DNA from 4 places in the Virgibacillus sp. CM-4 genome. Region 2 is predicted to be linked to each of the others. Evidence: riboswitches for the same ligand, from Rfam matches in the RefSeq annotation. Region 2 holds a riboswitch; each other region holds the start of a gene.
The links. Region 2 has a riboswitch for S-adenosylmethionine ahead of M948_RS39215 (5-methyltetrahydropteroyltriglutamate--homocysteine S-methyltransferase). Riboswitches for the same ligand answer to the same signal wherever they lie in the genome.
Positions count from the first base shown of each region.

Region 1: it holds a riboswitch for S-adenosylmethionine, as region 2 does, so the genes downstream of both, M948_RS28845 (PLP-dependent aspartate aminotransferase family protein) here and M948_RS39215 (5-methyltetrahydropteroyltriglutamate--homocysteine S-methyltransferase) in region 2, are expected to answer to the same signal.
Region 3: it holds a riboswitch for S-adenosylmethionine, as region 2 does, so the genes downstream of both, M948_RS30720 (methionine ABC transporter ATP-binding protein) here and M948_RS39215 (5-methyltetrahydropteroyltriglutamate--homocysteine S-methyltransferase) in region 2, are expected to answer to the same signal.
Region 4: it holds a riboswitch for S-adenosylmethionine, as region 2 does, so the genes downstream of both, M948_RS38005 (LLM class flavin-dependent oxidoreductase) here and M948_RS39215 (5-methyltetrahydropteroyltriglutamate--homocysteine S-methyltransferase) in region 2, are expected to answer to the same signal.

Region 1 covers NZ_AUQA01000002.1:1,137,359-1,144,795, forward strand. Annotated here, with positions in the region: gene rarD (EamA family transporter RarD) at 67-972, shown strand; SAM riboswitch class I at 1,050-1,171, shown strand; gene M948_RS28845 (PLP-dependent aspartate aminotransferase family protein) at 1,264-3,012, shown strand; gene M948_RS28850 (SGNH/GDSL hydrolase family protein) at 3,331-4,239, shown strand; gene M948_RS28855 (YpmS family protein) at 4,242-4,859, shown strand; gene M948_RS28860 (hypothetical protein) at 4,943-5,566, opposite strand; gene M948_RS28865 (ABC-F family ATP-binding cassette domain-containing protein) at 5,826-7,437, shown strand, end outside.
Region 2 covers NZ_AUQA01000007.1:74,544-81,980, reverse strand. Annotated here, with positions in the region: gene M948_RS39230 (3'-5' exonuclease) at 1-193, opposite strand, end outside; gene M948_RS39225 (CBS domain-containing protein) at 223-921, opposite strand; gene M948_RS39220 (aldo/keto reductase) at 1,051-1,968, opposite strand; SAM riboswitch class I at 2,105-2,207, shown strand; gene M948_RS39215 (5-methyltetrahydropteroyltriglutamate--homocysteine S-methyltransferase) at 2,297-3,400, shown strand; gene rbsB (ribose ABC transporter substrate-binding protein RbsB) at 3,660-4,604, opposite strand; gene rbsC (ABC transporter permease subunit) at 4,641-5,576, opposite strand; gene M948_RS39200 (sugar ABC transporter ATP-binding protein) at 5,573-7,054, opposite strand; gene M948_RS39195 (LacI family DNA-binding transcriptional regulator) at 7,296-7,437, opposite strand, start outside.
Region 3 covers NZ_AUQA01000002.1:1,531,307-1,538,743, forward strand. Annotated here, with positions in the region: gene M948_RS30700 (FecCD family ABC transporter permease) at 1-557, shown strand, start outside; gene M948_RS30705 (iron-hydroxamate ABC transporter substrate-binding protein) at 604-1,587, shown strand; gene M948_RS30710 (ABC transporter substrate-binding protein) at 1,637-2,587, opposite strand; gene M948_RS30715 (NAD(P)/FAD-dependent oxidoreductase) at 2,613-3,671, opposite strand; SAM riboswitch class I at 3,871-3,976, shown strand; SAM riboswitch class I at 4,115-4,218, shown strand; gene M948_RS30720 (methionine ABC transporter ATP-binding protein) at 4,282-5,313, shown strand; gene M948_RS30725 (methionine ABC transporter permease) at 5,303-5,953, shown strand; gene M948_RS30730 (MetQ/NlpA family ABC transporter substrate-binding protein) at 5,974-6,792, shown strand; gene M948_RS30735 (M20 family metallopeptidase) at 6,818-7,437, shown strand, end outside.
Region 4 covers NZ_AUQA01000006.1:928,646-936,082, forward strand. Annotated here, with positions in the region: gene M948_RS38000 (ATP-grasp domain-containing protein) at 112-1,089, opposite strand; gene M948_RS38005 (LLM class flavin-dependent oxidoreductase) at 1,103-2,155, opposite strand; SAM riboswitch class I at 2,243-2,361, opposite strand; partial or broken gene dacB (D-alanyl-D-alanine carboxypeptidase/D-alanyl-D-alanine-endopeptidase) at 2,430-3,787, opposite strand; gene M948_RS38015 (YndJ family protein) at 3,788-5,455, opposite strand; gene M948_RS38020 (DUF4166 domain-containing protein) at 5,442-6,056, opposite strand; gene M948_RS43725 (DoxX-like family protein) at 6,043-6,507, opposite strand; gene M948_RS43730 (hypothetical protein) at 6,614-6,970, opposite strand; gene M948_RS38030 (DNA polymerase IV) at 7,152-7,437, shown strand, end outside.

The DNA of each region.
Region 1 (7,437 bases), on a different contig from region 2:
TTTTTTCCATAAGTAATTCTAAACTTGCTTACTATATAGATAACATTCTTGGAAAGAAGGGAACATATGAATACAAAACAGGATAAGTCTGGGATGATTTATACTGCTGGAGCCTACATCCTCTGGGGGTTCTTGCCGATTTACTGGAAACTCTTGGACGATGTATCTCCAGGAGAAACGTTGGCTCATCGCATTCTATGGTCATTTATTTTTATGTTTTTAATCGTTTTATTTATGAGACGATGGCCGGACTTTATTCATGAGTGGAAACAATTGCTACACAATAAAAAGAAATTATTCGGAATATCTTTAGCGACTATTGTTATTAGCATTAATTGGCTTACATTTATTTGGGCTGTAAATAGCAATCATGTTGTTCAAGCTAGCTTAGGATATTATATTAATCCGCTTATTAGTATTTTACTTGGTATTATTGTGTTAAAGGAATCTTTCAGTTCACGTCAGGTTCTCTCTATTATACTAGCAGCTATAGGAGTCATTTATTTAACATTTAGCTATGGAGTATTCCCTTGGGTATCATTGTTACTTGCAGTTAGTTTTGGACTCTATGGGTTGCTCAAAAAAAAGGTGGATATTGGTCCCATGATTGGGTTAACGATAGAAACAATGCTTATCGTACCAATTGCTGTTTTATATTTGGTGTTACTTCCGAATAACACTTTTCAATTTGTTTCATTCCTTTCAACTACGAATCTATTATTAATGGGTGCAGGAATTATGACTGCTGTACCTTTATTACTTTTTGCTAATGGTGCGAAACGAATATCCCTAGCAATGGTTGGCTTTTTGCAGTATATTGCACCAACGCTTATGTTATTTTTAGGTGTATTTTTATATAATGAAACATTTACTTCCGCACATCTGATTGCTTTCTTATTTATCTGGATTGCTTTAATCAACTTTATGTTGGCTAGTTATCAACGACCGATTAGAAGAAATGCGAAAATCTAAGATAGAAATTTCTCAAAACGAGTTGACAAGTAGAAGCGAATGCTTATATAATATTCAGTAATTTACTAATAAAACATCTCTTATCAAGAGTGGTGGAGGGAATAGGCCCTGTGAAGCCCGGCAACCTGGAAGTGATTCAAAAGATTACTCTTTCGGTGCTAAATCCTACAGATCAAATCTGTGATCTGGAAGATAAGAGGAGGAACGGATAAACCCAAGCCCTCTTCTTAAGAAGAGGGCTTTTTCATTCTTCCTCTTCCTCCAGACCCAAATTTCAAGGAGGATTATTACATGGTAAAATTTAATCAACAAAATCCAGAAACAATATTATTGCATGGCGGGCAGGTGCCTGACCCTAGCACTGGTTCTAGAGCAGTACCAATCTATCAAACAACTTCTTATGTGTTCCGAGATACCGAACATGCGCAAAACCTGTTTGGTTTAACAGAACCTGGTAACATCTATACACGAATAGGAAACCCCACTGTAGATGCATTCGAACAGCGAATTGCAGCACTTGAAGATGGTGTCGCAGCTGTAGCCACTGCTTCCGGGATGGCAGCCATTACCTTTGCAATACTTAATGTTGCTAGTGCAGGTGACGAAATTGTAGCAGATAGTAATCTTTATGGAGGGACCTATAACTTATTTGCAAATACGCTTCCTCGATATGGCATAACCGTAAAATTTGTTGATGGCACAAATAAATCTGAAGTTGAAGCTGCCATTACAGAAAGGACAAAGGCTGTATTTGGAGAAATCATTACCAATCCAAGCTTACAGGTGTTTGATATAGAAGAAGTGGCCGGAATTGCACATGCAAATGATATTCCATTAATCATTGATAATACGTTTGCACCATATATTGCTAAACCCTTAGCTTGGGGTGCAGATGTTGTAGTTCACTCTGCAACGAAGTGGATTGGAGGTCACGGAACCGCAATTGGTGGTGTAGTTGTTGATGGCGGGAGGTTTAATTGGAATAACTCAAAATTCCCTGGTTTCATCGAACCAGATGAAAGCTACAATGGACTTAAGTTTGTTGATGTTGGTCCCGCTGCATTCGCAACCAAGTTAAGAGTGCAATTACTACGCGATATAGGGGCGTGCATTAGTCCGCAGAACGCATTTTTATTGCTACAAGGATTAGAAACATTACATTTGCGGATTAGTCAGCACAATAAGAATGCGAAAGAGATTGCAGCTTTTTTAGAAGACCACCCTTCCATTGAATGGGTAAATTATCCGGGATTAGAAAAACACCCTTCCTATAGATTGACGAAAAAATATTTTAGCGAGGGAGCCGGATCAATTATTACCTTTGGTATCAAAGGTGGGCGGGAAGCTGGAAGAAAACTGATTGATTCCATTGAATTGTGGTCTCATGTAGCTAATGTAGGGGATGCAAAATCATTAATAATCCACCCTGCATCAACTACCCATCAACAGTTAACTGCTGAAGAATTAAAGGATAGTGGTGTCACAGAAGAGACGATCCGATTATCCATTGGTTTAGAGTCGATTCATGATTTACTCGCTACTTTAGATCAGGCAATCGCCACAGCCACTGGTCAAGAAGCAAGCCTTGTCACTAAGGAGGCAGATGCAATAAATTGGTTATTATCTTCCCCGTTTGAACGAACAGATGGTGACATACGCAAAAAGACAATTGCGGTGTATGGATTGGAGCAAGCTAATCAAGAGAAGTTAAATCAAATAAAACAGTTACAATCGCTTGGTTTTGAATTAATTGGGATTGGCTCATCTCATTCATTAGAATTTTCTACTTATACTGACTTAACCAAAGCACCCGACATAGATGCTGTTTGGTTTTTGACCAGTGATCTTCCATCTGATGTGCTAGAACAATTTATCAATAAACAAGGGAAAATTCTGTGGATTGAACACCCAAGTAAAAAGGATGAAATATTAGAATACGCAATTGCTGCCGGAATTGCAGTCGTCACGAATAAAAACCCATTCAATGAACTAGAAGCAATTCGAAATCCGAACAGTCAATCAGAGGCCATTCAAGTATGATCAAATGAAATCCCAAAAGCATGGAAGCACAGGAACTTAACAATTCGATTTCAATTTAAGAAATCAGGTTTACTTTTCTATTGATTTGGAAAAATTATAAATAACCTTCCCTTACCGATCGCCTTATACCAGAAGGCGATCTTTATTTTTTGTGATACAGAAAACAGGGAATCAAGAGATATATTTGTTAGGATCATCTTCCTTTTTCATAGATCAAGTTATGATCTACATATATATAGGAAATACTTTCGAATATATTAATAGCAGAGACAATTTTAGAAATACACGAATATCATAACAGCATAGGTGTGGGTAAACATGAAGAAAAATGTGTATTATTTAGGAGCGATCTGTTTGCTTCTTCTAGGTATTACGCTTATTTTTATCGTAACCAGTCAATCTAAAGCAAAGCTTGATCATGTTACTATACCTGAAGAAAAAGAAGATGAGCACCAGAAACAACCGGATACCTCCTTACAGAATGATGAACAGACAAATAAAGAAACGATAAACGAAGACCAGCAGCACTTTTCCGAAATGGTAGTAAATGCAGTAGAGGAAACGATCAATTATTTTTCAAATAAAACACATATCACAGCTATTGGAGATTCTCTGACACAGGGCGTTGGTGACACAACGCAAACAGGTGGTTATCTTGGCGTACTAGATCGTGCAATAAATCAGGATGAGGAGCTTGTGTCAATTGATAATTATGGCATTCGAGGTAATCGTTCCGATCAATTATTAAAACGATTGGATAACCCAGATATCGTTTCCTCAATAAAAGATTCGAATATTGTACTAATTACGATTGGTGCAAATGATATTATGCAAGTGCTAAAGGATAATATTACGAATCTAAAACTAGAAGATTTTGTAAAAGAACGGGCAGATTACGAGCAACGATTACGAAATATCTTTGCTAAGATACATGATATAAACCCTCGAACTGAAATTTATTTATTAGGGTTTTACAATCCATTTGGTAAGTATTTCAAAGATATTAAAGAACTCGGACTTATCGTTAAGAATTGGAATGATACTGGGGAAAAAATTGCAGCTGAACAATCAAATGTATCCTTTATACCAACAATTGACTTATTTAATAACACCAATGAAGATTTATTCGCTGAAGATAATTTCCATCCAAATAATCTAGGATACAAGCGAATGGCCCAGCGTGTTTTAGATTTTATAACGAATGAAGATAAGAAAGAGGATGAATAGAAATGCCTGAGCGAAGCGAGAGGAGAAAAGGAAAATGGAAGCGTTGGTTTATCGCCCTCCTTTCATTTAATATTTTTATCGTTATTGTATTATTAGCGCTTATTTTTTGGCCTGTTTCCAGTGCTGATTACCCTGAGCAAACGAATGAGCAGACAGATGATAGCTCCGAATTTATCGTACGTACAACGAAAGAAAACTTAAATGAATTGGTGAATGCGTATATTGATCAAGTTTTAAATGATACCAACCACCATTACCGGATTGAACTTGGGGAGGATGTACATTTAATTGGGGAATTGCCTGTATTTTCTTCCACTGTTCCTTTATCTGTTCATTTGGAACCATTTGTCCAAGAAAATGGAGATATTATTCTTGAGCAAAAATCAATATCAATTGGCTTATTAGAATTACCTAACCAGAAAATCATGGAGTATATTGATAAATATCTTCCGATGCCCGAATGGGTAACTGTTAATCCTGAAGATGAAGCCATTTATGTTGCTGTAACGGATATGGAATTAAAAAGTAACTTCCAAGTTGCGGTTGAGCACATTGACTTAGAGGCTAATAACTTAGCATTTAAATTCCGTGTACCCTATCAAACATTAGGAATTGAATAATAAGAATAAAAAAGCTTCGTCATCGTTGAAAACATAATCTCCCTTACAGGAGATGATTATGATGACGAAGTTTTTTTATGGATTTAACGAATAACAAATTGCTTTACTTTCGATGATATTATAAATAAAAATGATTGCTTCTGTTGCTTCATGCTATGCACACCTTGTTCAGACACTTGTTCAACCGCTGGATAGTTCTTTAATAGCCCCTCATACACTAGTTCCATTCCCGTATGATCTCTAATATCTGCAGGAGTAACAAAACAAGTCGGCTTATTTGGTTTAAAAGATGGTACATCCTTTAATACTGTTGCAACAAATTGTGAACAAAACAACGCACATTTTCGATTTATTTCAATTTGTAATAAGATACCTAGCAGCCCAATGAAATTATATCTATATTTATGTTTTTGGCTTTTTATAAGCTTTATATTTTCGATTATTTTCTCACATTCTGTCTCTGATATGGTAAAACGATAGATCGCACAATTTGCATCTCTTAAAAAATCACTTCGTATATCCTCTTCTACAAAACCACCTATAAACGGATTTTTCGGCCGCTTGCGACCAAAGCTATATACTTCAGTCAATGCTTCATCGAAACCAATGGATACATGATTTAAGGATTGTTTAGTAAAATAGTTGATGGCCTTAGACAAATTTGTCCCTGTATCTGTAAAGAGAAAATAAATCACTTTCTTTCCCAATAGACCCCCTCCCCCCAATTGATAAAGAAGCATTTTAGGTAATCCCCTTATCTATTCTACTATTACAAATAATTGCTAATTATACAAGTTCTTTTTTTATTTCTTGTGATAATATACCTAGTCCTGTATAGATAGATGCTGCCTGATGTAAAATGAAATCGCAATGACAGCTAAATTAATATGTAAAGATTGACGAAAACCTTTAAATAACGTAAGCTAACCATGATTACATTTATTTTATTGGAGGAAATTAACAAGCATGATTAATGTATCTAATGTTAGTTTACGATATGGCGATAAAAAGTTGTTTGAAGATGTAAATTTAAAATTCACACCCGGCAACTGTTACGGATTAATTGGAGCTAACGGAGCTGGAAAATCAACCTTTTTAAAGATATTATCTGGTGAAATTGAACCACAGACTGGTAATGTATCCCTTTCCCCCGGAGAAAGGCTTGCTGTGTTAAAACAAGATCACTTTGCTTATGAAGAAAACCAAGTGCTTGAGACAGTTCTGATGGGTCATGAAAAACTATATGCTGTCAAACAAGAAAAAGACGCAATTTATATGAAAGGCGACTTCTCTGAAGAGGATGGTATGCGTGCTGCAGAACTAGAAGGAGAATTTGCGGAAATGAATGGTTGGGAAGCCGAGTCTGATGCTGCTGTACTTTTGAAAGGGCTAGGAATTCCAGAATCTTTACACGATAAGCAAATGGCTGAACTATCAGCAGATCAAAAAGTAAAAGTATTACTTGCACAAGCGTTATTCGGTAATCCCGATATTTTACTACTAGATGAGCCTACTAACGGGTTAGATATACACGCTATTCAATGGTTGGAAGAATTCCTTATTCATTTTGAAAATACCGTGATTGTTGTATCTCACGACCGACATTTCTTAAATAAAGTATGTACCCATATTGCAGATGTAGATTATGGAAAAATTGAAATTTATATCGGAAATTATGATTTCTGGTATGAATCAAGTCAATTAGCAAATAAAATGGCTCAAGAAGCAAATAAAAAGAAAGAGGAAAAAATAAAGGAATTACAGTCTTTCATCGCACGTTTCAGCGCCAATGCTTCTAAGTCAAAGCAAGCAACTTCCAGGAAGAAATTACTGGACAATATCACACTGGATGATATCAAACCTTCATCTAGAAAGTATCCATATATCTCTTTTACACCTGGGCGTGAAATCGGAAATGATTTATTACGAGTGGAAGGATTAACTAAAACCATTAATGGCGAAAAAGTACTTGATAATGTCAGCTTTATCATGAATAAAGATGATAAGATTGCCCTTGTTGGCAAAGATGATATTGCCAAAACAACCTTATTTAAAATCTTAATGGGAGAAATGGAACCTGATGCGGGAACATATAAATGGGGCGTGACTACGTCTCAATCGTACTTCCCTAAAGATAATGCTGCTTATTTCGAAAATAGCGACCTATCTCTAGTTGATTGGTTACGCCAATATTCACCTGAAGATGAAACAGAAACATTTCTACGTGGATTTCTCGGTAGAATGCTTTTCTCCGGTGATCAAGCATTGAAAAAAGCAAATGTATTATCAGGTGGAGAGAAAGTCCGCTGTATGCTATCTAAAATGATGTTGAGCAATGCAAATGTTCTTCTATTAGATGAGCCGACAAATCACCTTGATTTAGAATCGATTCAATCACTAAATAATGGTTTAATTAAATTTAACGGCTCCATACTATTTACGTCACACGATCATCAATTCATTCAAAGTATTGCAAACCGGCTGATTGAGATCACCCCTAACGGAATAATTGATAAAGAAATGAGTTATGATGAATACGTGCAGGATAAAGAATTACAAGACAAAATAGCAACGATGT
Region 2 (7,437 bases):
TCGGTTCACCCACGACATCAGCTTCATTAATTCCATGCACGTGAATATTCATAGAATTAAAATGCATAAGTGGATTAATTAAATGATAGAATTCATCAATAATTTTTCCATCCTCTAAAACTACTATCCCCACTGCACATGGACTAAATCTTTTTTCATTTGCTGTTTCAAAATCAATCGAGACAACCCTCATATTTCTCCTCTTCTTTCTTTTATTCAATATTAGGATATTTCCAAAATATCCCACGCGGTAATCATACCCAATAATTGTTTGGAAGGTTTACCATTTTTGGTAATGAGCAATGCTTCTAGTCGCCTTCCTTTACTTGTATGTTCTTTAAAAATTTCTATGGCCTCATATATTGTCATTCCATGATGTATAAAACGAGAATTATCTTGTTTTTCAAATGGCAAGATCTCTTCTAGTTGACAACTACTCTTAGCAAATGACTCTTCTTGCTTTTTACTAGCTAGCCAGTTCGTTATCCCCTTTTGGGTTAATAATCCTTTGTACGTATCTCCTTGATAAATAGGAAATTTAGATAACTGTTTTTCATGAATAATTGTTAAAAGTTGATTTAACGGATCGTTACTCTGATAATAAAGTACTTGCCTAGAAAATAAAGGAGTTACCCGTTTTGGCTCATTTAATTCTATTTCAATTTCTTCAATTCTCTCCACAATTGCATCATGCGGTTCTGCAATGGCATGTGTCATATCTAATTTATTATGTACGATAGCATTTCGTAGTTCTGCAAACTCCAAAAGATCATCACTATATTCGCGAACGAGGGCGTTAGAATTTCTAAGTATTTTTACAGCCTTAGAGAAACCTACATCTTTCTTATGAATTAATAACGCACGTAGCATTTTTTCTATTCGGTTGAATGCAGTAAGAAAACGCTCTGAGTTTTGATACATGGTTGTACTCCTCATTTTCATAGTAAGATGGGAAATAACGCCTTTTTTTCAGTAGATTGATTCATGGGTTTCGAAAAAAATAGAATGAAGCGGTTCTTCATCCCGAAAATGAAACATTGTGTTTATTGACTATGGCAGTTTATTTCCTGCTGCTTGATAAATGTCATACCACTCTTTTCGAGTAATCTGAAGGTCAGATGCTGTTGCTATTAGTGACAAACGCTCTTGATTCATCGTACCTACAACAGGTTGAATTCCTGCAGGGTGACGTAGAATCCATGCAATAGCAATTGCTGTTTTTGTTACTCCGTATGTTTCAGCTATTTCCATAAGCTTTGTATTTAATTCAGGGAATTTTTCATTATCAATAAAAACGCCCTCAAAGAATCCATATTGAAATGGTGACCAAGCTTGTATTGTCATATGATTCATTCGAGAATAATCTAATACACTTCCATCTCGATTTATTCCATTTACATGCTGGGTGTTTACTTGCAGACCTGCATCGACCATTCCAGAATGCATAATACTGAATTGTAATTGATTAACAATTAAATCTTGTGCAACGTATTGCTTTAATAATTCTATTTGTAATGGGTTATGATTACTCACACCGAATTGTCTAACTTTACCACTATCTTTAAGAACTTGGAATGCCTCTGCCACCTCTTCAGGTTTCATTAACGCATCCGGACGGTGGAGTAATAATACATCAAGGTACTCTGTCTGGAGACGTTTAAGTATTCCATCTACTGATTCTACTATATGGTTTTTAGAAAAATCAAAGAACCCCTCTCGTATTCCACACTTTGATTGAATTTTCATTTTTTCTCGTACCGAAGGACGCATTTGAATAGCTTTAGCAAATATTTCTTCGGAATGCCCTCCGCCATAGATATCTGCATGATCAAAGAAGTCGATTCCAAGACCCAATGCATGGTGAAGTAATTTTTCCGCTTCCATTACAGACAATTGAGTTAGCCGCATACAGCCAAATGCAAGGTTAGAAACAAATAGGTCACTCTTTCCCAACTTTAATTTGCGCATACCACTCATCTCCTCTTCTATTTTATAACTCTAGCATATCATGAATAAAGAAAATTTGAAGTTTTAAAATAATAATGTTGACAAGACAATGTATATACGGTAATCTTATTTTCAATAATTAAATTAATCGTATAACTTCTTATCCAGAGAGGTGGAGGGACTGGCCCTTGGAAGCCTCGGCAACAGACTTTTCATACGTACTGTGCCAATTCCAGATGCATGCTGCATGAAGATAAGAAGAGGACAAGCTAATGTATATCAAAGCCTCTTCTTATCTATAAGAAGAGGCTTTTTAGTTATACAAACAAAAAGAAAGAAGGTATGTAAAATGACAACCACTCTTATTAAAGCTCCATTCAAGGCAGACCATGTAGGAAGTCTACTTCGACCAGAGAGACTGCATCAAGCAAGAAGAGATTATCAACAAGGCACGATAACAAAAAAGCAACTACGTGCGATTGAAACTGAAGAAATTAATTACATCGTTGATAAGCAAATTGAAGTTGGCTTAAAGGTAGTTACAGACGGTGAATTCAGAAGAACTTGGTGGCATTTAGACTTTTTGGAACATTTAAACGGCATTGAAGGATATGTCCCATCATCTGGCTACCAATTCAAAGATGTCGAAACAGAAAAATACGATGTACGTAACACAGGTAAGATTTCGTTTCATTCAGAGCATCCGTTTATACAGGATTTTATTGCGTTCAAAGAAATTGTTGGTGATCGTGCAGTACCTAAACAGACAATACCGAGCCCAAATCAACTTTTCAATAAAGGGATTCGAAATTCGGAAATCTACCCAAACATCGAAGATTATGCCAATGATGTAATCAAAGCATATCAAGATGCAATTCAAGCATTTTATGATGCCGGCGTTAGATACCTTCAATTAGACGATGTCTACATTGCAGGATTATCAGCACCTTCTATCCCATTTAATGATGGCGATTATTCAAGGGAACAATTAATTGATTTAGCTCTTCGCGTTGTTAATGGTGCATTAGAAAACAAACCAGATGACCTAAAGATTACCACCCACTTATGTAGAGGTAATTATCAATCAACTTGGGCTTTTGAAGGCAGCTATGCTTTAATCGCACCAACATTATTAGCAAAGGAGAAAGTAAATGGCTTTTTCTTCGAGTATGATGATGAACGTTCCGGTGACTTTACGCCTTTAAAGCATATTCCTACTGGAGGGCCACAAGTCGTATTAGGTGTTGTAACTTCGAAGACAGGAGAACTTGAAGATAAAGAAGCGATTATCGCTAGAGTAAAAGAGGCAGCCAACTATGTACCTTTAGAGCAATTATGTTTAAGTCCACAATGTGGATTTGCTTCTACCCATCACGGCAATATCTTAACTGAGGAGGCACAGTGGAGGAAACTAAAATTCATTGTAGACGTTGCGAAAGAAATTTGGGAGTAACGATTCCTTACACCAATTATATCTATAAGCGTAATTTTATCGAAGTTTGAAATCGTTTTGCTTTTCGAAGAATATGGCCTTAGCTAACCCGGATAAGCAAAGTTCTTATCCGAGTGGAGCATCATGGGCCTTGTTGTTTCCGCAGAAGCCGAAGGGTTTCTACTGCTTCTTATCGATATATCAGTGGCTGCCTCCTTTCATAAAATCGTTTATGGAAGGAGGCATCATTCTAAATTTGATACCGCTTTTCGGAGGAATTTTATTCGGTTACCATTTGTAATTCAACCGGAATGAAACCTTCTACTTTTTCGCCTTTGACAATCTTTCCAACAGCAGCAATTGCTCTTTCACCGATTAAACCTGGCTGCTGTGCGATGGTTGCATCCATCGATCCTTCTTCTACAGCTGCTACTGCGTCATCAGTAGCATCAAACCCGACAACAACTACGTTATCTAATAAGCCCTGCGCCTGCAGTGCTTCCACTGCACCGAGTGCCATCTCATCATTATGCGCAAATACAGCATGGAAGTCTCCAACACTTTGTAAGATATTTTCCATTACGGATAATCCTTCGGTACGATCAAAATTTGCCGATTGACTAGTAACTACTTCGATGCCTTCTAATTCATCGACAATATGATGGAAACCCTCTCCCCTTTCTCTAGTAGCCGATGCACCAGCAATCCCCTGTAACTCAACGATTTTTCCTGTTTCTTTAAGTTGTTCAGCAATAAAATCTCCTGCCATTTCCCCTCCTTCAACATTATCTGAAGCAATATGAGTTACCACCTCTCCTCCACCTGCACTTCGGTCAACTGTAATTACAGGAACATTCGCGTCATTTGCCAATTCAATCGCTGAGACCACTGCATTCGAATCCACTGGGTTAATCAATAAAACATCAATGTCTTGCTGTAATAAATCTTCGATATCACTCAATTGTGTTGATGGATCATTCTGTGCATCGAAAGTAATTATTTCATATCCCGATTCCTTTGCACTTGCTTCTGCACCATCTCGCAATGTTACAAAAAATGGGTTATTTAAAGTGGAAATGGATAAACCCACTTTTACATCTTCACTCGCTTTTTCATTATTCGATTCATCTGAACCATCAGATGCTTCTCCAGGTGCTTCTGTTGAACATGCCACGAGAAAGAGAAATAATCCTAAGGTAAAGCTTACAAGTAATTGTTTTTTCATGTCCATTCCTCCTAATTACGTATAAATTATCACTACTTACGATGTTTTACGATCTAATAATACAGCTAGTAGAATCACCCCACCTTTGACAATTTGTTGATAGAAAGATGGAACATTCAATAAATTTAATCCATTATCTATAACACCTATAATTAGCGCACCAATTAAGGTACCGACAATTCTTCCACGGCCTCCCGCAAGGCTTGTCCCTCCAATTACAACCGCTGCAATGGCATCCAGCTCATACATGGATCCGGCTGTCGGTTGGGCAGAATTCAATCGACTTGTAATAATAATACCTGCTAAAACAGAAAGCATACCAGTTAGTGAATATACCCAAATTTTAACGCGATCTGCTTTTATTCCTGATAACGTAGCAGCCTCTTCATTACCACCTACGGCATATACTTCCCTTCCAAATACAGTTTGTCGAAGAATAAAATAAAGAACAATAAATACAATCACCATTACTATGGCAGGAAAGGGAATTCCAAAAACATACCCCTTGCCGATCATCTCAAAGGCAAAGCTATCCGATAGTCCAGTGATTGGTCTTCCATCTGTGTAGACTAATGTTATACCTCGATAGATTGTCATTGTGGCTAATGTTGCAATAAATGGCGCTACTCTTCCCTTTGTAATGATCAATCCATTGACCGTTCCTAAAATGAGGCCGATTATTAAGCCAATACATACAGCTAGGATCGGGTCTATTCCACTTGTTAATAGACCTGCTGTCAATGCACTGCCTAGTGCTAGAATCGATCCTACCGATAGGTCAATTCCAGCGGTTAATATGACAAATGTCATCCCAAATGCAATTAACGCATTAACGGAAACTTGTCGTAATAAATTAAAAATATTCGTTAATGTAAAGAAATTATCGCTCATTATTGCTAATACGCTAGTAATAAGAATTAACCCGAAGAGTGGTCCCAATGTTGCTAATTGAAGGCGACCTAGCTTTTTCATGCTCTCTCGCCTCCTGTTGCTGCAGTCATAATTATCTCTTGATCCACATCGTTCCGACTAAAGATGCCAATTGTTCTTCCTTCATGTAAAACCATGATACGATCACTAATTCCTAACACCTCTGGTAATTCGGATGAAACCATGATGATAGCCACACCCAGCTCCGTTAGCTCATTCATAATATGATAGATTTCTTTCTTTGCCCCAACATCTACTCCTCTTGTCGGCTCATCTAAAATTAATAGTTTGGGTTTAATACCTAACCATTTTGCTATAACTACTTTTTGTTGATTACCCCCGCTTAAAGATTTTACTTCTTGTTCTTTACCAGTCATTCGAACTTGGAGTCGATTCATTAAATGATCAATGAAAGCTATTTCTTGTGATTTTCGGATAATTCCTACTTTTGATATCGTTTTCAAATTTGGTAATGCGATATTTTCCCGAATGGATGACTGCAATACTAGCCCCTTTGCTTTTCGGTCTTCAGTAATAAATCCTATCCCTGCCTTCACTGCGTCATTTGGATGTTTAATGACTAACTGTTTACCATGTAATTTTATAGTTCCTTCATTCTTTTTACGAAATCCAAATAAGACTTCCATTACTTCGGATCGTCCAGCTCCCATCAAACCAGAAACACCAAGTATCTCTCCTTGTTTTACATCAAAACTAACATCTTGAAAATATCCTTTTCTAGACAAATGATTTACCTCAAATATTACTTCTCCAAGCTTTCCATTCCTTACTGGAAAACGTTCTCCAAGTTCTCTACCCACCATCATTTTAACTATTTCCTCAAAGGATGTTTGTTCGGTGGCTTTAGTACTAATAAATTCACCATCACGTAGAACGGTAATTTGATCACAAATTTCAAAGATCTCTTCCATTCGATGTGAAATATAAATAATGCTAACACCTTGTTGCTTTAGAGTGGAAATAACATAAAATAGGTTTTTAATCTCTCTTTCTGTTAAAGCAGCAGTCGGTTCATCCATAATAAGTAAATCCGCATTAGCTGCTAATGCTCGAGCTATTTCTACCAGTTGCTGCTTACCTACAGATAAATCACTAGCAATATCGTCTGGAGAAATATTGGATACTCCCAGTCTCTTTAAATTTCGTTCGGTATGTAGTTTCATCTCCTTTTTATTTAGAATACCAGTTTTTTTGTACGTTATTTCTTTACCTAGAAACATATTCTCAGTAACTGTTAAGTAAGGAATAATATTTAATTCTTGATGAATAACCACAATACCTTGTTTCTCTGCTTGTTTTGGATCAGAGAAATGTACCTCCTTGCCCCGAACTTTTATCACCCCTTGATCACGGGTGTGTATACCAGTGAGTACTTTGATTAGTGTTGATTTCCCTGCACCATTTTCTCCCATTAATGCATGTATTTCTCCTTGGACTACTTGAAAACAAACGGAATTTAAAACGTGATTCCCAGCAAATCTTTTATCAATATTTGTCATCTCAATTATCTTGGTTGCTTTAGTCACTTCTATCCCCCCTTGTCCCTATAATGCCTACTCAAACACTGTATTCACATATGGTTGAATAACTTCAGTTATTAAAACGATTTGGTCTTTTAATGTGACCATGAGGAATATACAGATAATAATATGTAAAAACTCTATATTGCCGTGTTTTATCAAGAATGAAGATTCCTACGACTTATGCCTTTTGTTTACTATATTCCTAGTGTTTTTTTAATTATGTTGAATCTCTAACTACTAATTTTGTATCCAATTTTAATTGTTGTATTTCGCTATTTGGATGATTAATATGCTCTAATAATAAATGTGCTGCCTGTGCCCCAATTTGATAGATTGGCTGTTGTATGGTTGTTAATGAA
Region 3 (7,437 bases), on a different contig from region 2:
TGCCCAACCGTTTAGTACTTAATGGGATTGCTGTAGCAGCAGGTTTAAATGCTCTTTTAATTGTAGTATCTTTACAACTGCCTGAACAACAATATGATGTGTTGGCAGTATGGATGGCTGGTCGTATATGGGGGGCTGATTGGCGATTTGTTCTTACCTTATTACCATGGGTACTTGTATTATTACCATATATTAGTTTGAAAGCACGTACATTAGATGCCCTTACATTTGGAGATGAAGTAGCAACGGGATTAGGAGTAACGGTAGAAAAAGAGCGATTAAAGGTGGTAGCTGCCTCAGTAGGCTTAGCTTCTGCTTGTATTTCAGTTAGTGGCGGAATCGCCTTTGTAGGATTGATTGGTCCACATTTAGCTAGGAAGTTAATTGGTCCCACACATCGTTTTCTTATCCCATTATCGGCGATTGCTGGAGGATTGTTACTATTGGCTGCAGATACAATTGGTAAGGCGATCCTTCAACCATCAGAAATACCAGCTGGCATTGTTGTAGCTATTATTGGTGCACCTTATTTCTTGTATTTATTAACTCGTTCGTAGTACGAATAGTGTTTTAAAAAAATGGATAGGAAAAGGAGTTATGTGGATGAAGCAGTTACGTATTAGCTTCGTTTGTCTGTTTGTTTTAGTATCCCTTGTAGCTTGTGGATCTAGTAATGAAGAGGGAAAAGTCAATCAAGAAGGAGAAAGTGACACAGCAAATAAACAGGAAATATCTGATGAAACCCGTGTTTATAAAGGACCACAGGGGGAGGTAGAGATTCCTGCTAACCCAAAGCGTGTAGTGATAGCTGATCAAGATTATGTTGGTTATGCTTTGGCATTAGGTGTTACGCCAATCGCAACGACAGGTTGGATTTTTGAAACACCTTACTTCAAAGACCAGTTACAGGATACAAAAAAAGTAGGTGATAAAACATCCATTAACATGGAAGAGGTTATTGCTCTTGACCCAGATTTAATTGTCACTTATTCAGAAGATAAAAATGAGGAATTATCAAAAATCGCACCTACTGTCTTAATACCTTATGCAACTTATGGTTATCGCGATATGTTAACGGAGTTTGGGAAGATTCTAAATAAAGAAGAAGAAACCAAAGATTATTTTACGGCGTTTGATAAGAAGATCGAAGAAAAGGAAACAGAATTAGATGATGTCATTAAAAATGATGAAAAAGTAGTTATCTTAGAATTAGCTGAAAAAGAAATGTATCTATTTGGTGAGTCTTACGGTAGAGGTGGAGAAATCATTTACAATGAACTCGGTTTAAACGCACCAGAGAAGGTTATTGAAGTTACAAAAGAAGAAGGCTGGGCTTCGATCTCATTGGAAGCTGTGCCAGAATATTTAGAGGAAGCAGATCATATCTTTATGGGTGTCCGTGAGACGGAAAATGGGGACACAGAGGAAAGAAAATCCGATGTTACCTCATTAACCATTTGGGAGAACTTGCCTGCGGTTAAAGACGGAAATGTATATGAATATGAGGTTAACAATATGTATTTTACGGATCCAATAGCTTTAGAACATCAATTAGATTTTATTGTTGATAGTCTAAAATCAGAGTAAACGTATGATCATAAAAAACCCCTTCCACAAAAAGCGAAGGGGGTTTTTACTACTCTTCTTGTTCTTTTCGTTCAATAATTTTATCAACAAGCAAACCAATTTGTTCTTTTACTGCGATTGGGTCGTATCGATAGAAGGTATCAAAATCATTATAAAAGATTTGATCTTGCTTATTAGCATTTAAATTTTGCCATACAGCTGAGTCTTTTAAATCTTTAAGAGCAGTTCCTTCATTTTCTGGATCGTAGGAAGTTAAAAACATATAATCAGCAGCGTATTCTGGAAGTACTTCTAACGATATTTGTTTCGTACTTTCACCACCTGCGTTCTTTTCAGGCATTTTTAATCCAAGGGCATTGTATAAGGCTTGCCCACCTCTGCCAGCATTTTCACCAAATGTCCATAGTTCACCTTTATTGGTCAGCTCATATATCCCAAATGTATCATCTGAGTCAATAATACCCTCTAATTTTTTTCTACCTTCTTCGGCTTCTTGATTAAATTCCGTCATAAATTCTTCAGCTTTTTCAGGTGAACCGACGATATCACCAAATAGATTAACTGTTTCCTCAATATCAGATGTTGTACCGTAAGGGATATGAATCGTTGGTGCAATTTTAGATAATGCCTCATAATTATCATCATACATGACAACAATTAAATCTGGATCTAATTCTAATACCTTTTCCTCATTTAATGGATAGCCGACATCTGTAGCATCTTTTAGAAGATCTGCGATAAATGGATTATCAAACGCGGTCGGTTCCACTCCGACTACATTTGCTCCTACAGAAAGTAATTCTCCACCATAGTAATCGGTAACAATTCGTTCCGGATTCGATGGAATTTCAACGGTACCTTTGGCGGTTTCGAATTCACGCGTGCTATCTTCTTTTTCTTGGTTACTCTCATTTTCTTCGGCGTTATTGCTCCCACTACATGCTGCTAGGAAGGTTAATAGAATAATGAGCAATACATAGATAAATTGTTTCTTATTCATTCGTGTACTCCTTTTTAAACATCGTTTAAGATGATGATTGGTATAAATGCTTCAAAAGTTCTTTGTTTTTCGCATTAAATTTAGCGTTATGAGAAGATACTCTTGCTTTGGCAGCTGCATCTGGCTCTAGTAATAATTTGGCTTGGTTAACTGCATTAGCTGCGTCTACAAAAGCCCCTGCAATTAAATGAACTTTACCATCAAAGGCTAGTATATCGCCAGCAGCATAAAGCCCTTCAACGGATGATGCAGATTTAGATGTGCCTTTTACAAAGAAATCGTTTTCTATTTCAATATGAAGGGGGCTTTCTTTAATAAAGGTTAGTTCCCTTTCATAACCGTAATTAATAATTAGATCATCTGTTTCTAATCTTATTGACTCGTTGATTTCATGGTTATGAATACTTACCGCGTCAATTAGATTTCCTTCTTGATTTGCATGCAACTTCTCTATCGTTGAATTGAGATGAACATGGACGGATGAATTCATTAATTGCTGAATTTGGGCCTCATGACCTTTAAATTCATTTTTGCGATGTACAATATGTACTTGATTAGCAATAGGCTCAAATTCATTTGCCCAATCAATTGCAGAATTGCCTCCACCAGAAATAATAATGTTCTTTCCTTTAAAATGTTCAAGGCTTTGTACCGTATAGTGGAGATTGGTTACTTCAAATCGATCTGCTCCTTCAATATCGATTTTAATCGGATTTAAAATACCACCACCAACAGCGAGGATAACGGTTCTACTTACATATTGATTCCCAGAGTTAGACGTAAGGACAAATAACTGATCTTCATTCTTTTCGATTTTTGTGACTTTCTCATTTAGAACGATTTCTGGATCAAAAGTCACAGCTTGTTCCGCCATTTGATCAATTAATGTTGCTCCAGTTACTGGGGTTAATCCGCCAACATCCCAGATCATTTTTTCAGGATATACATGTACTTTACCACCTAGTTTCGGTTGATATTCTATGATGCGAGTGGATAAGTCCCGCATGCCGCTATAAAAAGATGCATATAATCCTGCTGGTCCGCCACCAACGATCGTTACATCTGTTATATCTGAATTTCGCATATAAGTACCTCCTCCATTTATGATAATGAGAATCATTATCACTAATTTTATTATACAGAAATTTTAGAGGAACGCAATAAACGATAGGTAAAATTACATAAAGGAAAGCGGAAAATTTTAAAATTTTTTCAAAATAGTGATTGACAGAATGAAAGAAGCGTAGTAATCTAATAATCATCATAATTATATTAACGAATACTTCTTATTCAGAGAGGTGGAGGGAATTGGCCCTAAGAAACCTCGGCAGCGGACTGTTAAAAGTACTGTGCCAAATCCAACAAGCTACTGTGCTTGGAAAATAAGAAGAGAGCGCCACATATGGAATCTCTTCTTGATTAAAAGGAGGGATTTTTCTTTTGTAAACACCTTTAAAACCGATTCATCAAGGATTGTATGATCGATCGTGAACACAAAATGTTTACATGTTCATAAAATTTTAATACTTCTTATCCAGAGAGGTGGAGGGACTGGCCCTAAGAAACCTCGGCAGCGGACGATTAAGTACTGTGCCAAATCCAGCAAGCGAATGATGCTTGAAAGATAAGAAGAGGGTAATGGATAGCCTCTTCTTTGATGAAGAGGCTTTTTTATTTAGAAGGGGAGTGACAGCATGATTACGTTTGATCAAGTAACAAAAATATATAACGGCAAAGAACAGCAAGTAAAAGCATTGGATCAGGTGAATTTACAAATTGAAAAGGGAGAAATATATGGTGTGATTGGTTTTAGTGGCGCAGGAAAAAGTTCTCTCATCCGCTGTGTAAACCTATTGGAGCGACCAACTTCTGGGAAAGTAATCGTAGATGGTCAGGACATACTCAACCTTTCAGCAAAGGAATTAAGGGAAGCAAAACGAAGCATTGGAATGATATTTCAACATTTCAATCTATTAAACTCGAAAACGGTGTATACCAATGTGGCTATGCCTTTATTATTAGCTAATATCCCAAAAAATGAAGTGAAAAAGCGAGTTGACGATTTATTGGCATTTGTAGGACTAGCGGATAAGGCAAATAGTTATCCTGATCAGTTATCAGGAGGGCAAAAACAGCGTGTTGGAATTGCACGTGCATTAGCCACAAAGCCAAAGGTGTTGTTATGTGATGAAGCAACGTCAGCACTCGATCCAGAAACAACCAAGTCGATATTGCAATTATTAAAGAAAGTAAATGAAGAATATAATTTAACGATTTTAATCATTACTCATGAAATGGGTGTAATTAGGGAAATTTGCGATAAAGTGGCCGTTTTGGATAGTGGAAAAGTGGTGGAAGCTGGTTCTGTATTTGACGTATTTTCCCAACCTCGAACAGAGATAGCCAAAAATTTTGTACGTTCCGTGATGCATGATGAGATACCGGAATCGGTTTATCAACTCGTAAAAGCACAAGACGAACGACATCAGATATACCGTATTGTATTCGTTGGATCTTCAGCAGGCGCTCCGTTACTATCGCAAATAGCTAAGCAGTATGCTGTCGAAGTGAATGTTTTATTTGGGAGTATTACGGAGTTACAAGGTATTCCTTTTGGCAATTTAATTGTCAAATTTGATGGAGACGAAAAGGAAATTAACCGAGTGATCATGCATATTCACCAACAAGATGTCACGATAAAGGAAGTGTTAGCAGATGTTAGTTGATAACCAACAAATTGTAGCAGCATTATGGGAGACAATCCTAATGGTTGGTATTTCTTTACTTTTCTCCTTTGTGATAGGACTTATATTAGGAATTCTATTAGTGGTAACAAGGAAAGGACATTTATGGGAGAATAAAGTGGTTTTTACGGTTTTGAACGCATTTATAAACATCTTTCGATCAATTCCATTCATTATACTTATGGTCGCTGTCATTCCGTTTACCAGATTAGTGGTTGGCACATCAATTGGTACTGCGGCAGCAATTGTCCCAATGATTTTGTATGCAGGTCCCTATATTGCTAGATTAATTGAAAACTCTCTATTGGAAGTTGACCCAGGAGTAATGGAAGCAGCTCAAGCAATGGGGGCAACACCGTGGCAAATTATTATTCGTTTCCTTATTCCAGAAGCGTTAAGTTCTTTATTATTAGGTATCACTATTGCAACCATTGGGCTAGTAGGCGCATCTGCGATGGCAGGAGCTGTTGGCGGTGGTGGTCTTGGTGATCTAGCAATCACCTATGGATACCAACGCTTTGATACAACGGTGATGCTGATTACAGTTGGTATTCTTGTCGTTATGGTTCAAGGACTGCAATCAACCGGTAATTTCATTTCTAAGAAAATAAGAAGAAGATAAGATAAAAAGGAGCGAACAGCATGAAAAAATTATTTGTGTTTTTAGCACTTATTCTATCAACAATCGTTATTACTGCTTGTTCTAGTAGTGATGCAGCTACAACAGTAAAGGTAGGGATAAGCGGATCCGACACAACCATTTGGGAATATGTAGCCAAAAAAGCAAAAGAGGAAGGGATAAATGTAGAGATCGTCCGATTCTCTGATTATGTGCAGCCAAATCTAGCTTTAGCTGAAGGTGAAATTGATGCAAATGCTTTTCAAACGGTATCTTATTTTGATGCCTTTATAAAGGAGCATAATCTAGATTTAACACCAATTGCCACGACCGTTATTGCGCCAATGGGATTGTATTCTGAAAAACATGATCAACCAGAGGATATTCCAGAAGGTGGAACGATTGCCTTAGCGAAAGAAGCGACAAACATGGGAAGAGGTCTCCTTCTTTTAGAAGAAGCTGGTTTAATTAAGTTAGAAGAGGGATTTGATGGCAATGGGTCACTAGACAAAATTGTTGAGAACCCAAAAAACCTTCAGTTTGAATTATTAGTTGCTGGTCAAACCCCTCGTGTATTACCAGATGTGGATGCTTCGATAATTAATAATGGTATTGCTGTTGATGCAGGATTTAGTCCGTTAGATGACGCTATCTACCATGAAGATGAAACAGCAACCCCTTATATAAATATCATTGCCGTCCAAGAGAAAGATAAAAACAATGAGGTATTAAAGCAATTAGCGGAAATTTATCAAACAGAGGATGTTGCCAACTTTATAGAAGAAGAACGAAATGGAAATTCTATTCCTACATTTGTTCCGTTAAGTGAAATCGGTCATTAATTAACAAAAAACGAGGTGAGCAAGGATGACAGTTGCAATTGATCGAACAACAAAATTAAAGAAACAAATTGCTGCGTATATTGATGCAAATTCAGAAAGATATATAGGAATAAGCCATGCAATCCATGAAAATCCAGAAATCGGAAATCAGGAAGTTTACGCAGCAAAAACACTAACTGATATTTTGGTAGAGGAAGGCTTTGAGGTAGAAAAGGATATCGCAGGACATCCAACTGCCTTTATTGCCAGAAAAACGGGGAAAAACAAAGGACGTACAATCGGTTTTTTAGCAGAATACGATGCATTGCCGGGTATAGGTCATGCTTGTGGCCATAATATGATTGGCAGCCTTAGTATTGCTGCTGCCATTGGTCTTAGCAAAGTCATTGATGAGATTGGTGGTGAATTGGTAGTACTTGGGACACCGGCTGAGGAAGGTGGGCCAAATGGCAGTGCGAAAGGAAGCTTTGTAAAAACAGGCCGAATAGATGATATAGACGCTGCGATTATTGTTCACCCAGGTGCTGAAACAAATACTACTCGACCAACGTTGGCTGTTGATCCATTGGATTTTGAATTCTTTGGGAAGCCTGCGCACGCATCTGCCTATCCTGAACAAGGGATTAATGCGCTGGACGGAGTAAT
Region 4 (7,437 bases), on a different contig from region 2:
AAGTTATTAAACACGACAGTTTATCACTAGAAAATCAATAGAAAAGGATCGATTACTAATTCTTAGCCCTGACTATAGTACATAAAGAATCGGCAATTCTAATGCTTTGTTCTATTTTTCGGTAAGGGAAAGAGAAGGCTGATCAGAATAGAGATTTACTTTATTTAATTTTTCTCCTAAATAAGTTGCTAGCTCAAGCATTCCAAAAACACCGCTTTTTGCTTCAGCATCGCTATTATAGTTGGTATTTGTATTAATATCATAGGTATATATGGTTCCATGTTCGTCTTCAATAAATTCAATACCTGCTACTTGAATATGATTAGCAGCCAGTACCTCTTTATATTTTTCAATAATGGGGTGATGGAACCCTTGTCGAATTTGAAATTTTTCATTCTGCGCTTGTTGTTCCCCTGCCGGACAAAATAAATCTTCAATCGTGCAGGCATCTGCAGGACAGAGTTCAAACCCTTCAGATGTGTCAACCTTTACTGCATATACGAATTCTCCACCTACAAATTCGCAGCGGGTAATAGATGCTGATGGAGAGGGAATGTATTCTTGTATTAGCGTTACACCATCAACGGGTTCTTCAAATGTTTCACTTTCAATATATTGTTCTAATGCTGCTTTGCTATGAAACAGTTGTACGCCTAACCCTTTTCCAGCTCGATTGTGCTTGGTAATAAATGATCTCCCTTCGAATAATTCAGCTGCTTCTGATAATTGCGATTTCCCAACAGCAGCCACTGTTCTCGGCGTTCTCACTCCATATTTTTCCAATTCCAAATATTGTTGGACCTTACTTACTTCTAGCTGTAATGCTCGACTACCATTAATTACTGTTCTACCATGATACTCCAACCATGCTAACACTGCATTCGTCAATTCAGGAGCAAAACGATTCCCTCTTGTATGCGAAGAAGCACTCATTCGATTATAGAAAATTCCTTTAGGTGGTTCACTTAATAAATCGACCGTGCCATCATTCAGTAACCAGTCTTCATAAGGTAATCCCAATTCTTCTAATCTAGCAGTTAAATGGCTTGTCCATTCTGGATTTTCATGTAGGATATATATTTTACTCATTACATATCTTCCTTTATACCGTTGTTTGTTCTTTACGTAGTTGTTCGACTAAAGGCATAACTTGTTCAGAAAAACGTTTCATCTCTTCTAACTGCGGAGAGCATTGTAATAATAGCAAATCAACACCTGCCCTCTCATATTCGAGAATTCGTTCCGCTATTTGTTCTGGTGTTCCTATTAAATGTGGACGTAATCCTCGATTAGATACAGAATAATCCTTTAACTGAACAGCTTGTTCTAACTGTGATTTTGAAGTGAAATCTCCAAATCCACTATATCCACTTGTGTCTTTTACCATGGTGATTCGTTCTAATTCCGTAAGTGCTGCCGCTTCTGTTTCCCGACAAATTACATAAGCTGCCATTCCAAATGATCGAATCGGATCTTTATTTGCTTTCCTTCTACGTGATTTCATATCTTTAATTTTGTCAGCAACCTCTTCAACCGTGCCACCATGCATGACATAAGCATCACATAGTGTGGAAATTACCTGCTTACCCTTTTCAATTTCTCCCCCAGCGTATAACATGGGATTGGGGCGTTGCAGCGGCTTTGGTTCCAATTTTGTATCCTCAATTTGATAGTACCTTCCATGATAAGAAAAAGTGTCCTCTGTCCATAAACCTTTTAGTATATCGATAAATTCTGTTGTTCTTGCATACCGCTCATCATGTTCTGTAAAGTCTCCACCATACTGTTTAGCTTCTTCTTCCCACCAACCAGAGACAATATTAAGAGTAAATCGCCCATTGCTCATGCGATCGATATTTGCAGCCATTTTCGCAGTAACCGCTGGGTGGTGAAATACTGGACGCACAGCAGTCATAATTTCTATTTTATTCGTTACTGCTGCTAACCCAGCTGCAGTAGACCATGCTTCTAATGAATCTGCTTCTATTCCTTTTATATCATTTAAATAAAGTTCCGCAATTAGCGTTGTATCATATCCCCATTCCTCTGCCGCTTGAATAACTGTCTTCGCATATTCAAAGGTTGGCGGCATATGTTCATCATCTACATTACGTAACCATCCACCAAATATTGGTAACCAAAATCCATATTTCATTGACTCCACTCCCAGATGAATTTTTCCCAAAACAAAAAACTCTTTTCCGATAAGAAAAGAGTTTGAAATCTTGTTATTTCAGTTCTCTTCTTATCTTTCAAGTCACATGGACTTGATGGATTTGGCACAGTCTTTTTATAAATGGTTATAAAAACCTGTTGCCGAGGCTTCATGGGGCCATATCCCTCCACCTCTCTGGATAAGAACACAATATTTAATTCACTATATTAAGCCTATCGCAAATATGCTTATCTGTCAATTTTGATAACTCTTATCATTCGGAATGGATCATCATATCCAATAGTTGATTCTCCATTCGTTTTCCTTCTTCCTCATCTAATAAATTATTGAACATAATGGAAAATACAATTTTTTCTTTGTTCGCTTTTTCTGCATAACCGGATAAAGTACTAATGGTATATAAACTGCCTGTTTTGGCCTGAACCGGTAACCCATGCATACGGTGCTGTAAGGTACCACCAATGTCCCTTTCTGATTCCCCCGCAACTGGCAAGGCGTGAAAATAGGTTGAAAACCATTCCTTTTTTTGAATCACATATAGTAACCAGGAAATTTGGTTTGCTGGTATCAAATTCATATGAGATATTCCGGATCCGTCTCGCAACACAATCCTTTTGTCTCCATCCCAAAATTCACAAGTTGTTTTTCTAACACATTTAATCCTTTTTCCCAACTACCTTCCCCATACACCTGCTTGCCCATTTCCTTTATCAAGATTTCACCAATTGTATTGTTACTATGCTTCATAAATGGAACCATCAATTTCGATAAGGGGATAGAATAACAAAAATGCAATAACTTTGTATTGGTTGGTACTTTAGCTATCTCCCACCCTCCACTATAGGTAATATGATGTTTAGTTAATGCCTGTTTGAACAAATCAACAGCGTATCCTGTTGGTTCCCATACCGATACCCACTCTTTCAATCCTTCGTGCCTATCGGGAATCTCGCCTGTTATCGTAATTAAATTGCTTCCATGTTGACGCTCAAATATTATATTTTCTTTTTTATTCGTTTCTACGGTAACTGCCTTATTATCTATTTCAATATATGTAGACTCCGGTGAAGAGGTAATTATAGGATTTTCCCCCAGCTTATTTGGTCTAATCTCCACCTTAATTGTTCCAGCATGATAGTCACTGTCTGGAGAAGCTGTTAAGGCTGAAATTTGCGCACCGTAATAATACGTTTCATCACTCCAAATCATATCTGGCGAGAGACGAACTGAATCATACCAAGTATCATCCCCAATAACCTTCCCTGAAATATGCTGAATACCCATTGCTCTAAGTTTGGCAGCAAATCCAGCGAAGTCTTTCGGTAATAAAGTAGGATCCCCTTTTCCTATTAGGTATACATTTCCTACTAAGCATCCCCCTTTTATTATTCCATCTGTACGTATCTCTGTCGAAAAGCGATACGCTTCACCTAATACAGCCAGACTGGCTGCTGCTGTCAACAACTTCATATTGGAAGCTGGACGTAATCTAGTGTCTGCTTTATGTTCATAAATCGTTTCACCAGTATCTGCTCGTCGAATACTAACACCAACAATTGCTCCAGCCAGTTTTGGAGACTGTTTCAGATATGTATCAATAGACTTCTTCACCTAATCACCACCTCTCTTCCCAATACCCACGGTTCTCTGATGTGCCTCTTTTATATTCTCGTTTTGTCGTTCGCTTGGCACAATATCATAATCTATGTTTAAAAAGGGAATAGAAAACAGCCACATTTGATGTTTTGCTTTAAGCTTTCCTTCATTTGTTTCTTCCACTTCAAACGTCTCTTCAATTGGGAGCTTAAATAAGCCTTTTCCAACAATTAAATAGATACCAGAATCTGCTTGTTCATATTTCAATTTTTTACTAGATAATTGTAACTTTTCACCATATTGACTTAACTCTAAAATGCCAATCATAGCTGTCCCTGGTAAAGGTAATGCGATGTTCATATACGTTTGATCGTTATTTTGATGGGAAGAATAAAGTGCTACAAAGATAACTTCGTTTTTGATCTTCCTCACCCACGCTCTTACATTGGTTCTTCCATCCATACGATCATCAATCGAGTGAATAGCACCTGTCATTTCCTGTCTTCTACTTGACAAAGGCAGATTCAATTGTTTTATGATACGACTAATTTGTCTATATATTATCGCTAGCGGTTTAAACCAGTTTTTCCACCTTACTTCAGCAAATAGCTGATAGTTTTTCGTATTCTCATAGAAATCAATAATCATTTGTGATAATGTATCCAGTTGAATTTCATTCGCATACTGTTCCATACAGTCTACTAAACCATTATAAAATTGGTTATCTGTCTTCCCTTTGATTATTTCCTCACCTATGATCCCCTTCCCCTTTATCTTACTTCGTGGAAATGGTTTATTCCTTTGGTTTGAAAAAGGAGGAGCAATGATCCAACCAGCTGTACCAAAGCCAGCAAACACAATTGAATTAATTATACCGTGAAAAAGAATCATGAAATCTATCGATACCGAAAACCATCCGGAAAGATTTCCAACTGCGTACAACAGTGAAAATAGAATAGAGACACATAAAGCTCCGTTTGATATGCAGATCAACCATTTTTGGAGACTACTCTTAAACACTACCTTAAAAGATAAGTGAATTAATCCATATATAGCGATAATATACAGAATAACAGATAAGAACTCTATTTTGACAGAAAAGGTTATACCTAATGCCACTATCACCGGAGAAATGATAATCATACTACTTACCCATTTGTACATTTTGGATTTATAGAGTCTTCCTAACAACCCTACAGAGATAGGTAATATGCATGCAGCATAATGAAAATGGTTTACTGTTAACCATGTAATCATCGGAGAAAAGCCGGTATCTATTGTTGCTATATGCGCAACAAACCACATGCCGCCAATAAGGATATATATAAGTCCGATATCGATGATAAATTCCTCAAAATACGCAAATCCTCTTTGAAGAAAACGTTTTACCCCATATAACGCAATCATGACTGTAAATAATAAATACAGTATTGCTAGTATGGTATCCATTGAGGTTTCTTGTGAAAATTGTAAAATAAAGATCGAAATGGAAGCCATTATCCCTGCATAAGGAAAGTATGTAGAAATCCAACTTTCTTCCTGCCTCAAAACAATATGTAACATACAAGGAACGAAAAGCAATTGCGCAGCAGTTAGCAATAAAAAATACCAGGAATGATTCCCTGTTAAAGCAATTATTATAAATAAAATACTATTCGCGCCCGCAACTTTAAGAAACGTCATCTTCTACGAACTCCCCTTCGTATGAAAAAATGGTTCCGATTAAAGGATTCGTCACGTTAACCTGAATATAATATACCGCTTTTGTTTCCAAATATTTTTCCGTAACTGTAGCCAATCCTTGTACGATTTTTGGTAATGGTATTTCTAAAAACGGGAATATAAGACGCTGTTCTTTAGAATTAATTCGTAATCCCCCATCCTTTGTTACTGATAATAATAAATCAGAATAACATTTAGAAGGCTCACCTAAATAGTCCTGAATAAGCTTTTGTTCCAAGTCGAGATACATGGAGGCATTAAAATATCGCTTCTTATCATTAAAATAAAATACCCTTTCCCAATGCACCTGCTCCATTCCGTTATTCCCTATCGTTTGTGTATTTATAATTTTAAACGGAACGCTTTTTCCTGTTTCCGGAAAAAATAACTTATATTTCTGACTGAATAAGAACAATGGAAATAACCACTTTGACTTATTAGTAATGTATCTCATCACTCCTTTTCCTTTGAATTGATAGCTATCTTTAAACTCATACCGTTTTTGTAACATAGGGTGTAGATGATAAAAATCATTCCCTAAAATCTTTTTATAAATGGACATTTTTAACTCCTTCTTGCTTTCGTTTACAATTTTTTGCCGTGGGAATATTCTTGTAAATAGTGAGTCCCACAATAGAAATCACCAACAATGCCATATTAAACGTTATCGGATTAAACGGATGAAAAAGTTGGCTTGGTACTGTTAAGCTGGATACAATGGCGAATATTAAGAAAATGACAATCTGTATTCTATATAATAACCCTCTATTCTTGTAGCCCAACCACAACAACCCAATTATTACCTCTACCATTCCAGTGACTATAACTAGTACCGATGCTTCGTTTGCTTTTATCGAGAAAGTCATTTGCATCATTGATAATTCAGCTGGGTGTTGGTGTATTAACTTGGAAGTAAGCCCATGATAGATCCAAACAAAACTAAAAAAGTAGATGAATAACCAACTACTAAAAAGGCGGAAATATTGTGACGAGGGACTATCTCCTGTTTCCACCCATCGTTTTAAAACATCGAAACTTATGGCAGTTGCCCAACTTATTAACGGGCGAAAAATTAGGAAATCAAAGTATTTCCCTAACCATCCAAACCTTGTTTTATAGTTATATTTTTAAAAATAACGTAGCATTTTCTTGTGGTTTGTATTCCCAATACCCCCCTCCTTCTTTTATAATTGATAGGTTTTGGTCTGTACCAAATTGTAAGGAAGATACACTTGTCCTATCCTTTGTATGAACTTTTCCTATACTTTTCCCCCATCCTTCTATACAGAAGCCAAAACCAATTTTCGTTTTGTAGGAGAATTCTTGAGGCTGCTCCTCACTTTCCCTTGGTAAATAAGTAATGGATGAAAAACGAAGGTCCCACTGTTCATGCAAGTTAGGGTTTTGTGTTATTTCCCATAGCGTATTGATGTCTGACTGAATTGGTAATTCTACATAGATTGGTTTACGCTTCATAGCTTTACCTCCTATCCCCATTTCAATATAACATATTCTTCACCCTCAAAATGGTGGTTCCCATAATAAACGGTATACAGAATTTGATAGTAATTACCTATACATGTATAAATTTCCATTGTATAAATTAGTTCTATTTGCATATAATAAGAACAAATGTTCTTATTGAAGGTGAATAACTATGAATTATGCATCGTACCCACGTAACGATGTTCTATGTATTGATATGCGTTCGTTCTATGCAAGTGTCGAAGCAGTTAAATTAGGAAAGGATCCAATGCAGGTACTACTTGCAGTAGTAGGAGATCCGAATCGATCCGGAAGTATCGTACTGGCTGCTTCCCCAGCTTTAAAAAAGAAATATGGCATTAGTAATGTTAGTCGTTTCTTTGAACTACCAGATGATCCAGATATATATATTGTGCCAGCACATATGGCCGATTACTTATATGTGTCTGCCGAAATAA